Regions from separate parts of the Vibrio sp. RC586 genome, predicted to be linked through region 1. Evidence: predicted binding sites of a transcription regulator. Region 1 holds the regulator's gene; each other region holds the start of a gene.

What was found. Region 1 encodes PurR, which represses purine synthesis genes. Its sites were predicted from a motif close to TNANGNAAACGTTTNCNTNA; they were not measured.
Region 2: a site for PurR is predicted at 1,842-1,861, ahead of glpX (class II fructose-bisphosphatase). Genes of this name have one in related genera too.
Region 3: a site for PurR is predicted at 1,724-1,743, ahead of VOA_RS02105 (NCS2 family permease). Genes of this name have one in related genera too.

What each region holds. Positions count from the first base shown of each region.
Region 1 is NZ_ADBD01000013.1:220,099-224,180, reverse strand. Features, by position in the region: gene VOA_RS04495 (TVP38/TMEM64 family protein) at 1-310, opposite strand, end outside; gene VOA_RS04500 (TfoX/Sxy family DNA transformation protein) at 632-1,219, opposite strand; cyclic di-GMP riboswitch class I at 1,335-1,422, opposite strand; gene purR (HTH-type transcriptional repressor PurR) at 1,581-2,591, opposite strand; gene torD (molecular chaperone TorD) at 2,969-3,631, opposite strand; gene torR (two-component system response regulator TorR) at 3,856-4,082, shown strand, end outside.
Region 2 is NZ_ADBD01000005.1:185,038-189,119, reverse strand. Features, by position in the region: gene pfkA (6-phosphofructokinase) at 1-713, shown strand, start outside; gene glpX (class II fructose-bisphosphatase) at 785-1,792, opposite strand; gene zapB (cell division protein ZapB) at 2,106-2,348, shown strand; gene metF (methylenetetrahydrofolate reductase) at 2,411-3,298, opposite strand; gene VOA_RS14660 (bifunctional aspartate kinase/homoserine dehydrogenase II) at 3,586-4,082, opposite strand, start outside.
Region 3 is NZ_ADBD01000013.1:748,048-752,129, reverse strand. Features, by position in the region: gene VOA_RS02100 (aminoacyl-histidine dipeptidase) at 1-891, opposite strand, end outside; gene VOA_RS02105 (NCS2 family permease) at 1,765-3,057, shown strand; gene gpt (xanthine phosphoribosyltransferase) at 3,095-3,559, shown strand; gene frsA (esterase FrsA) at 3,657-4,082, shown strand, end outside.

The sequences.
Region 1 (4,082 bases):
GACTACTGAGGAATGCGAGGGTTGCGCCAATGGTACTAGCGAAGGAAGCAAGTAGTAGACTGAGCCAAAAACCAAACAGCGCAGCACCCAGTAGAGTAACAACGGTTGCTCCAGGGATGGAAAACGCAGTCAATAAAACATATACCACAAAGTAAATGAAAGCGGCTTGCAATAGATGGGCATCAATATAGCTTGCTAATTCTGCTTGTTTGGCTTTCGCCATATCCAACGTGAGATATTGGCTAAATTGCGTCACCAAGATGGCGGTAATCGCGATCAAAATTAAGGCAATGATGAGTTTTTTATTCATGTAAAGATACCTAGTAATCATTTCGATGTTTTGGCAAGTGACAAAACACTTAAGTCAAGTATACCCAAACTATTTGGAGTTGCAGGTTGGCAGCAAGTCAGCGTAGCCAATACCTAACAGCCTCAGGAATGAATACACACATACTCACTGAGTTCAAACTCGCCAAATTAGGCGTGATTGCTGAGACTCTAAGAATAAAGAAAGGGGAAGAGCAGGATTTCTTTCAAAAAATAACGTGCCCAGATGGACACGTTATATGTACGTATGTCTTGGTGTGTTCACACCTAAATCTTGACGTGATTATGAACCTAAAACAGTAGGTTAGAGGTGCCTCAAGAGTTCATCACGACGATTTTGTGGGATCACTGACCAATGCTTACCTTCAATCGCACCTTCTAGAGCCCATAGCAACTCTAAGCTAACTTCTGCTGAGTGAGTACGCTGAATCGCTTTATACGCTTCAACAGCACCATGAGAGTGTAGTGATTCAACATTCTCAATCCCTGCTTTTTTGAGCATCCTTTCGGTTGCCAAGCGTAAGTTAGGCAGATCTTTTAAGCGCTCAGGTTTTGCTTGAGCTTGCGTTTCACGCTCTGCCTTAGCGACTTCAAGTGCAGCGCGAGCTTCAGTTAAGATGGAGGTTGGATTGCTCCAACAATCTTCAGGTAAAGCGTAGTACTTAGTTACGACAGGAAAGCCACGTTTCTTATAAACGTAAGGTTCATAACCTTGTAGTTTGAATTTTTCGATTGTGGCATCGTCCGCACGGATGTGCAGCGTTTCATTAACCACAAGCGCAAACATAGTTTCGTCGACGAAAATACCAAAGCCACCAAACATTGAACGAGATTTCACACGTCCTAGCTGCTCAAAGAGCCGCATTGAATCTTTTAATACTGGTTTATTCATGCTGTTAGTCTCGGAGTATTGTTACATACGCCACCAAATCAGGTCCGAGAAAATTAGCAAATGCATGCATCGGCCATGTCAATGATGAGTCAACATAGTGTATGCATTTTTTGCCATCGGTAACCCCGCTACCTACCATAAACTTTTGGTTTAGGCCGGAGGCTTTGCGTCCCACTTTTTCAAATGGTTTGCCCTGTGCGTGACATTTTTCCTGATAAAAATTAACCAATCTTGGCTTATTCTCACAACTTGGTATTTCAAATGTGAGAATAAGCTAAGTTATTAATACCTATGCTACATAGGTTTTGTCAAATTTATGTGACAAGCTTTCAAATATAGGCGTCATGAATTGTCAAGAAAGTTAGTTTTTTGTCAAGTCTTTCACTGTGTCGCGCTCGACAATTTCAGGATGCATTTCGAAAATTCGACGTTCGTGTTCTTTATCCTTGATGCGCTCTAACAAAATTTCAAAGGCGTTTTTCCCGACACGACGTTTCGGTTGGTGTACGGTAGTCAGCGGTGGTGAGAAATATTCCGCTAATTCAATGTTGTCGTAGCCAATCACGGAAATGTCTTCAGGTACACGGATGCCTTTTTGTTGCAGACGGCTCATCAAACCAAGTGCCATAGTATCGTTGAAACAAAACACCGCAGTTGGACGCTTATCCATAGCAAGGATTTTATCGGCAGCTAGCACCGCCGTATCACACTCAAAGTTGCCTTCTAAAATCCAATCTTCATTAACCGGCAATTTTGCCTCAGCCATAGCACGGCGGAAGCCTTGAATACGCTCTTGGCATGCTGCTTTAACAAAGTGACCGCTTAAGCATGCAATATCAGTATGACCACGGTCAGTCAGGTATTTGGTAGCCAAGTAACCACCTTCTTCTGAATTGTCGATGATTTTATCAGCGTGTGAGGTTTCTGGACCCCAATCCATGATTACTTTTGGAATGTCTTTGTGTGCATCCAGCATCTCTTGTAGCTCTTGGGTCAAGTCTGAACACATGACCAAAATGCCATCAACCCGTTTTTCAGCCAACATGCGAATGTAATCACGTTGCTTTTCATAGATGCCGCCTGTGTTACACAAGATCAGAGTGTAACCTTGGCGATAACAGTAGCTTTCTACGCCATCAATCACTTCAGAGAAGAACAAGTTAGTGGATTGCGTCACTAACATGCCGATGGTGCGAGTGGTGTTACATTTCAAGCTCCGTGCAACAGCGCTAGGAGCATAGTTGAGCTGTTTAACCGCTTCTTGCACTTTCTCCTGTGTGGTTTCAGCCACAAAACGAGTTTTGTTAATGACGTGAGAGACGGTAGTCGTTGACACGCCAGCAAGGCGTGCCACATCTTTAATCGTAGCCATAGAGTGTTCCTGTCGATGACTGCTGATGCCAGCGAATATTATTGGTTAATTAAATCAGCAGAAGTAAGGCGAGACTGAGCGAATCTTCACACTCTGTGCAGCAATGAGCGGTACTAGGCCGTACGTAAAGCGCTTCAATCACAATGCCTAAAGTAATAAAAATACAAAAACCGCCAAAAATTAGCGGTTTATATTTTTATTCGTTTTTTATCGTTTGCGGGTGGATTTTAGACTGCAAATCTGTTCACCGCAACGAAATTCATTCATCAAACTTTAAGTTATTTCGCGATCAATTCGTCTAGGCAAACTCTATTTACTGTGCCAAAGAGTCAGTTTGGTGTTGAACGGCAACCTTAAGTAAGAGAGTGACAAGACACTTATTCGATATTCGTATTCAGCTCTTGAAGGTAATCTTTGTCTTGTCTCACGAATGCCAATGTTAAACGAGCAACGGCTGCGTAAAGTCCAAAGTCATCAAATTGAGTGCAACGCTCAACAAAGGTGGGTAACCAGTTGAGTAAGTGTTGTTCGATAAATTCAGCTTGTGCTTTCGATGCGTTATCCAAGTCCGCAGCCTGTTCATTTTGATTAGCACTAATGGCAAGGTGAGCCAAAAAATCGAGCTGAATTGCGAGATGGTCGGCGGGTTCATTGAGGTTTTGAGCCACCTTAACGCCTTGCGTGGCGAGAAGCTCGCGCATTTTTTGTGCGGGTTTACCGTTTAGTAGCCCTTTATCCGTGTAGACAGATGCGTAAGGTAGAGCTGAATCACGATCGGACTTCAAAAATAAATCACAGAAATCCGCAGCAAGTTCAAGCTGAGCATCGGTTCTATCTTGCAAACGATTCAGCGCTTCTATCAAACTTTTCACATCTGTGGTTAGGCTTTCTTCTGCCGCGAGTCCAGTCAAAAATGTGCGGATTTCCGCTGAATGGTAGTGTGCGAGATCTTGTTCAGTCAGCTCTTTAATAAATAGGCTCGACAACCACCAATAGACTTCTGCGCGTTTTTCATTGAGGATTTTCAGTTCTTGTATCATTTTTGCACTCCCAATCGGTTGGCTCTTAGTCTAAACCATAAAAATGAACAGCTATCATGCTGAACATGTCTATTTGTGAAAAGATGCAAATGAGTTGTGAATGTGCTGAGTGGGGCTTGAGTTGCATCAAGAAAAAGTGATGTTTCTCACGATTTTTCTCGAAATATTAATAAATATGAATAGAATAACCCTGCGATAAATCCAGTTATTTAAAATGGTGCATTATGAGCTATCACGTACTTGTGGTTGAAGACGATCTCGTTACCCGCAGTAAGTTGAGTGGTTACTTTCAAAACGAAGGCTACCAAGTCACACAGGCGGAAAGCGGAGCGCAAATGAGAGAAGCACTAGAACTCAATGATATTGATCTGGTGTTGCTGGACATTAATTTGCCCGGTGAAGATGGTTTGCTATTGACGCGAGAACTACGCGGCCAATCGGAGATTGGCAT
Region 2 (4,082 bases), on a different contig from region 1:
AGAAAGCGATTGAAAACCTGAAAAAGCACGGCATTGAAGCGTTAGTGGTTATCGGCGGTGACGGCTCTTACATGGGGGCAAAAAAGCTGACTGAAATGGGTTTCCCATGTATCGGTCTGCCAGGCACCATCGATAACGATATCGCGGGTACCGATTACACCATCGGCTATTTGACTGCTTTGAACACGGTTATCGAAGCGATTGACCGTCTGCGTGATACCTCTTCTTCACACCAACGCATCTCTATCGTTGAAATCATGGGTCGTCACTGTGGTGACTTGACGCTGACTTCTGCGATTGCGGGTGGCTGTGAATACATCATCACGCCAGAAACTGGCCTGAACATGGAACAGTTGATCTCTAACATCAAAGACGGCATCACCAAAGGCAAAAAGCATGCGATCATCGCGCTGACTGAGCTGATGATGGATGCTAACAAGCTGGCGAAAGAGATTGAAGCAGCAACAGGCCGTGAAACTCGCGCTACCGTTTTAGGCCACATTCAACGTGGTGGTAAACCAACGGCATTTGACCGTGTGCTAGCGTCACGCATGGGTAACTATGCGGTGCATCTGCTGATGGAAGGTCACGGTGGTCGTTGTGTGGGTATCCAGAAAGAGCAACTGGTTCACCACGACATCATTGATGCGATTGAAAACATGAAGCGTCCAGTACGCACAGACCTGTACAAAGTCGCAGAAGAGCTATTCTAAGCACACTCCGCTTTGTATCCAGAGACAAAAAAGACCGCCAAGGCGGTCTTTTTTATGCGCGGAAATCTTAGTTAGAGAATGATGTCGCGCACTTGTGGATCTTTGCGCTCTAAATAGTGAATGGAGCGGATGCGACGAATCGTGCGGCAGCGGCCACGGATCAACAGTGTTTCTGTCGTTGCGATATTACCCTTGCGGCTGATGCCATCGAGCAAATCACCTTTAGTAATACCGGTTGCTGCGAAGATGACGTTATCACTGCGTGCCATGTCTTCCATCTTCAGCACTTTGTTCGCTTCAACGCCCATTTGTTGGCAACGTTCAAGCTCTTTGGCGCCCCAAATACGGTTATCTTCCGTATCACCTTTGACTTGGTGACGAGGTAGCAGGCGACCTTGCATATCACCATCCAGTGCGCGGATCACCGCTGCAGACACCACACCTTCTGGCGCGCCGCCAATGCAATACATCATGTCAACTTCGCTATCTGGCATACAAGTCAGAATGGAAGCTGCCACATCGCCATCTGGCACCGCAAAAACACGTACACCCATTTGCTGCATTTCAGCGATGACTTTGTCGTGACGCGGTTTAGCAAGGGTGATCACCACTAAATCGGTTAATGGCTTGCCCAGTGCCTTGGCGACATTGTGTAGGTTATCTTTCAGTGGCAAATGAAGGTCGATACAGCCTTTCGCGCCGGGGCCGACCACCAATTTTTCCATGTACATGTCGGGCGCTTTCAGGAAGCTGCCTTTTTCGCCCGCGGCCAGCACTGCTAACGCATTCGATTGTCCCATGGCGGTCATGCGCGTGCCTTCGATCGGGTCAACCGCAATGTCTACCGCATCACCACCTAAGCCAACTTGCTCACCAATGTAAAGCATTGGCGCTTCATCGATTTCACCTTCACCAATCACGATTTCGCCGCTGATTTCGGTTTGATTGAGCAGGGCACGCATCACTTCCACCGCCGCACCATCGGCGGCATTTTTGTCGCCACGTCCCAACCATTTATAGCCTGCCAGTGCTGCACCTTCAGTGACTCGGGAAAAAGCCATTGCTAAATCGCGTTTCATGTTTGCTCCAAACCAAGAGAGAAATTTTGCGCGGCATTCTATCACATTCGTAAGTAAACGTTTGCCTTTTGCGGTCGCTAGCCTTTGCCTTCGATCAAAATCGAGCGAAAAAAGCCAAGTTATGAGTGAATTGGTTAGTGCAAAGTGGGCTTCGCGGCCACTTCCGTTAAGCTTGCGTCAATTTACGCGGTTTTTTTAACCGAATAGCGAAAAAGATCGAACTTAGGGCGTGTTTCTGCGCACAGGGCTGAGTAGAATGATCTCAATCAGTGAAGCCCACTTCACCTCAATCGAATCAACAAGGGTAAACGTCATGTCTTTTGAAGTATTAGAAAAACTGGAAGCGAAAATTCAAACCGCGGTCGACACCATTGCACTGCTGCAAATGGAAGTTGAAGAGCTGAAAGAAGAAAAGCAACAGCTGCAAAATGAAGCGCAAGAGCTGCGTGAAGCACGTGAAGCGCTTGAGCAGCGTGCACAGCAAGTTCAACAAGAACATGCAGCATGGCAAGAGCGCATCCGTAGCCTGTTGGGCAAAATGGAAGATGTGGAGTAATTCTCCTCATGAAAACGCCGGCAGTGATGTCGGCGTTTTTGATCTTGGCGAGGAGTATTCTTTTAAGCTTGTGGTCGCACGCCCAAGGTGTGGCATAACGCGTAAGTCATTTCGGCACGGTTTAGCGTGTAGAAATGGAAATCTTTCACCCCTTCACGGCACAGCACGCGCACCATATCGATCGCTTGGCTTGCTCCCACCAATTGGCGAGTCACCGGATCCTCATCCAACCCTTCAAACTGTTTCACCATCCAATTGGGCACTTTGACGTTGTTTTGCGCAGCGAAGCGCGACGCTTGTTTAAAGTTAGACACCGGCAAAATTCCAGGAACGATTTCTACGTCAATCCCAGCCGCAACACAACGATCGCGAAAACGCAGGTAACTTTCGACATCAAAGAAAAACTGAGTGATAGCACGATTCGCACCCGCATCGACTTTACGTTTTAAATTGAGCAGATCCGCTTGTGCGCTTTTGGCTTCCGGATGCACTTCAGGGAAGGCGGCCACGGAAATATCAAAATCGTGGCGTGACTTGAGCAGCGCCACTAGATCGGAGGCATACATGTCTGGCTTACCGCCACCGGCAGGAATATCACCACGCAGCGCCACAATATTCTGGATACCGTTATTCCAGTAGTCATCAGCGATCTGGATCAGCTCATCACGAGTGGCATCAATACAAGTCAGGTGTGGCGCGGCAATTAAACCGGTTTGGTCTTTGATCGCTTTAATGATCGAGTGAGTACGATCACGCTCGCCAGAGTTGGCACCATAAGTCACCGAGACAAATTTAGGTTGGAGAGTCTTCAGGCGATGAACTGAGTTCCAAAGCGTCTCTTCCATTTGAGGAGAACTGGGTGGAAAAAACTCAAACGAAACATTGATGTCGGAAAGCTCCGCAATGTTCTGGTTCAATGCATCGATATGGCTAGCGTGTGTGTATCCCATCTTGTACTCCCTGTGACTGAGTGCCACTGCCTGAATCTGAATTGACGTTTAGACGTCTATATGGCTGTAGAATGTCGTGAATGCGCTTTGATGTCAACCTCACCATTATGAAGATTACTCATGTTGATCGTGAAGCAGATTCAAGCTTGAAAAAGCAATTGAGTGCTATGTGTGGTTCAAAAAGCTAATTAATAGAAGATGATGCTTTTAATGCAAGAAAGTATAGAAGATCGATACAAAAGCTCGCCATTTCAGCGAGCTTTGTTTTAGGGGACTGAACGTGAGGGCTAGAGTAGGCTCGCGAGCAGATTCAAATCGGACTGAATCGCACCGGCTGTGACTTCACGCCCTGCGCCGGGGCCACGGATCACCAGTGGGTTATCACGATACCATTTGCTCTCGATGGCAAAGATGTTGTCACACGGCAGTAAGTTAGCCAGTGGATGGTCTTGCTCTAGCGCTTCAACGCCAACGCTGGCTTTGCCATTTTTCTCCAATCTTGCTACGTAGCGCAGTACCTTGCCTTGTTTCTGAGCACGGGCGAGGCGCTCAGCGAGCTGCTCGTTGAGCAGTTTGCTGTTGTCGAGAAAATCATCCAGTGATACGGAGCGCAGCTCCGCAGGGACGAGGGACTCTACTTTTACGTTGTGCGGTTCGAGATCAAGGCCAGACTCACGGGCCAAGATCACCAATTTACGCATCACATCAGAGCCATCCAGATCGCAACGTGGATCGGGTTCAGTCAAACCCTGTTGCCAAGCTAAATCAACCAGTTCGCTGAACG
Region 3 (4,082 bases), 530 kb from region 1:
TTTGCCTAGTTCTGCTTTGAGTAACTCAGTGTAGTAGCTAAATAGCGTTTCCAATTCGGCGACGCGATATTCAGGCAGAGCTACAGTAACAAAGGCTTCACGCGGGATTGCGTTACGTAGGCTGCCACCACGGAAATCGACCAGGCACAGATCTAATTCTTTGGCATGCCCAGCTAAAAAGCGCGCCATCAGTTTGTTGGCGTTGCCGCGGCCAGTGTGAATATCACAACCCGAGTGACCGCCTTTTAAACCTTTTAAGATCAACTGACGGCCAACATAACCTGCTGGAATAGCTTCACGTTCAATCGGGAAAGCAAATTCGGCGTTCACGCCGCCTGCACACCCCATGTAAACTTCACCTTCCTGCTCTGAGTCTGTGTTGAGCAGAATATCACCTTCTAACCAACCGTCTTTCAGGCCAAAAGCGCCTGTCATGCCTGCTTCTTCGTCAATGGTTAGCAGAACTTCAATTGGACCATGCTGAATATCTTTAGACGCTAAAACCGCAAGGCAAGAAGCCATACCAATACCGTTATCAGCCCCTAGAGTTGTACCTTTTGCAGTAACCCATTCACCATCGATATAAGCTTGAATCGGATCTTTCGTGAAGTCATGCACTGTGTCTTCATTTTTTTGCGGCACCATATCAATGTGCGCTTGAAGTACCACACCTTTACGATTTTCCATGCCCAGTGTCGCTGGCTTTTTGATAAAAACGTTACCAGTCTCATCACGACGAACGGGCAACCCTTGTTCTTTAGCCCAGTTGATAATGTACTGAGCTAACGCCTCTTCATGTTTTGAAGGGTGCGGAATAGAACAGATAGTGGCAAAAAATGGCCAAATCGGATTTGACGATAACTTACTGATTTCGGTTTGGAACTCAGACACAGATGACTCCTTACTGTAATTTTTCCCGTGTATCCTCTCTGCAGCGCTGAAATATGGTAGAGCATTCGGCTGTAGTAGGTAGGTACTTTCGGAGCACAGCATATCACTGTGCAAAGCAGTGGAGTAGGCTAAAAGTGTTGGGAAAACCGGTTTTACTGATAGATCAATACAGGATTTGGCATGTAGATGTCGTTGAGTGGCTTAAGTTAAATGCATCAGAATACATCTGTGTGTAATCTAATTTTATAGTCCTGTAATTTAATTACCTTAATATTATGCCATAGATCAAATAAATTCATTTTTGTGATTTTAATCACTATTTTTATTGTAATTAATTTTCTTGGTGGTATATTTATGTACAACTTCGCTAGTGAAGAGAAAATGCTCAAAGGATGAGTCCGATTTATCGCCTCCAAGGAACCGAGAAATCAAGTAAATAGTTTTGATTTTAATGGTGATAGTTATGAATAAAGGTTTATCGTCTGTAATGTTCTGGAACCAGCACGCTGTGTACACCGGTAACTTTGCATACCCCCGTAGCTTCGGCTACTGATACGCAATCTTTGCGTCTCGAACAAGTTTTGTTCACCCCTTAATTAGAATTTATTGACAACCAATTTGGTTGATATGATTCACCGCCATCTCACTTGAGGTGGCGTTTTTTTATGTCTAAAAACTCCCTCATTAGATACTGCTCGCAAGATTTTGTTGGCATTGGTCTATTTGCCTATCCACGCATCGACCTTTTTCCCTTTTGCTTAGAAAACCCTCACTCAGTCTGAATTGTGTCTGGAATTTGTTTTTTGATAACTTTATAATCGCCGCCAATCGTTTACGCAACCGTTTACTTTTTTACCACTAAAGGATTCGAACATGCTGGAAAAGCTTTTTAAACTCAGTGAATATCGCACAAACGTGCGCACTGAGGTCCTCGCGGGTGTCACCACCTTTTTGACGATGGCTTACATCATTTTTGTAAACCCAGCGATTTTGTCGGATGCCGGAATGGATCGCGGTGCCGTTTTTGTTGCGACTTGTTTAGCGGCGGCGATTGGCTGTTTCATCATGGGTTTTGTCGCAAACTATCCGATTGCTCAAGCGCCAGGTATGGGGCTAAATGCCTTTTTTACTTACGGTGTGGTTTTGGGCATGGGGCATACATGGCAAGTTGCACTCGCAGCGGTATTCTGCTCAGGTGTGCTGTTTATCCTGCTCAGCTTGTTTAAAATCCGTGAGTGGATCATCAACTCAATTCCACATTCTTTACGCACCGGTATTTCGGCGGGTATTGGTTTGTTTTTGGCGTTCATCGCACTAAAAAATGCGGGTATCGTAGTCGATAATCCAGCGACGCTGGTTTCTCTAGGTGCTATTACATCACTGCACGCTGTGTTGGCTGCTGTAGGTTTCTTCCTGACTATTGGTTTAGTGTATCGCGGTGTGAAAGGGGCCGTGATGATCGCTATTTTAGCGGTAACGGGGCTTGGTTTGGTGTTTGGTGATGTGCAGTGGGGCGGCATTGTTTCTGCGCCACCAAGCATTGCGCCAACCTTCATGCAATTGGATTTCTCTGCTGTATTTGAGCTGGGAATGATTTCAGTGGTGTTTGCTTTCTTGTTTGTTGACCTGTTTGACACGGCTGGCACTTTGGTTGGCGTGGCAACTAAAGCGGATTTGATTGAAAAAGATGGCAAAATCCCACGCCTGAACCGCGCTCTTTTAGCTGACTCTACGGCAACTTCTGTAGGTGCTTTGTTGGGTACATCTAACACCACTTCTTATATTGAAAGTGTCTCTGGTGTAGCTGTGGGTGGCCGTACTGGGTTAACGGCTGTGGTGGTTGGCATTTTGTTCCTTCTTGCATTATTCTTCTCGCCATTAGCGGGTATGATCCCTGCTTATGCAACGGCCGGCGCACTTTTTTATGTTGCTATTCTGATGTTGTCTGGTTTAGTGAGCATTGATTGGCGTGACCTGACTGAAGCGGCACCCACTGTTGTTACCTGTTTGATGATGCCTCTGACATTCTCGATTGCTGAAGGTATCTCACTGGGTTTCATTGCTTATGCAGCAATCAAACTCTTCAGTGGTAAAGGACGCAGCGTTTCTCTCAGTGTTTGGGTCATGGCGGCGATTTTTGTCATCAAGTACATTGCAGCTGCGTAATAGAAGAAGTTATAAAATTTCAATTTAGGTTTATCACATGAGCAAAAAATTCGTTATCACCTGGGACAATATGCAGCATTACTGTCGTGAACTTGCACAACGTCAAATGCCAGCAGAACAATGGAAAGGTATCTTGGGTGTCAGCCGTGGAGGCTTAGTTCCTGCAGCCATTCTCGCTCGTGAGTTGGGTATTCGTTATGTTGATACGGTATGTATCTCTAGCTATGACCACGATCACCAGCGTGATATGACCGTGCTAAAAGCGCCAGAGCATGACGGAGAAGGTTTCCTGATCATTGATGATTTGGTGGATAGCGGCGATACCGCGCGTAAAATCCGTGAAATGTATCCAAAAGCTAAATTTGTTACTGTTTGTGCTAAACCAGCAGGTAAAGACTTGGTTGACGAATATGTGGTTGATATCCCTCAAGACACATGGATTGAGCAACCATGGGATATGGTGTTGTCCTACGTTGAGCCAGTCAATCGTAAGCAGAAGTAGTCTTTTTGTGCAGAATTTGAAAATGACCCTTTCAAGGGTCATTTTTTTTTACTACTGTTAGCCCAACTTAGCGTAACGCCAGTAATAGAGACTTACCATGTCCGAAGCGATCAGCAAAAACCTGTCTGAGACCCTGTTTCAAAATCACAAACAAGCGAAAGAGACTTCTTCGTTGACCCAATATATGCCGAGCAGTTTGGAGCTGTTAGACGCTCGCCGTGAACAATCTTCTTCTGCTTGGTATCGCAATTTACGTCGTTTGCAATGGGTGTGGCAGGGGCTTGATCCTGTTGAGCAGGAAGAGGTTCTCGCACGGATTGCGTCATCTACTCATTCGCGTACTCATGATGAATGGTTAGATACCGTAATGGGTTACCGTAGTGGTAACTGGACTTATGAGTGGACTCGGGTTGGCATGCTGCACCAAAAGCAAGCGGCTGAACGTCAAGGCGAAGAGGCGGCGGATGAAATGTTCACTGCTGCTCTGTGTTATAGCATCGCAGGCTACCCTCATCTCAAAAAC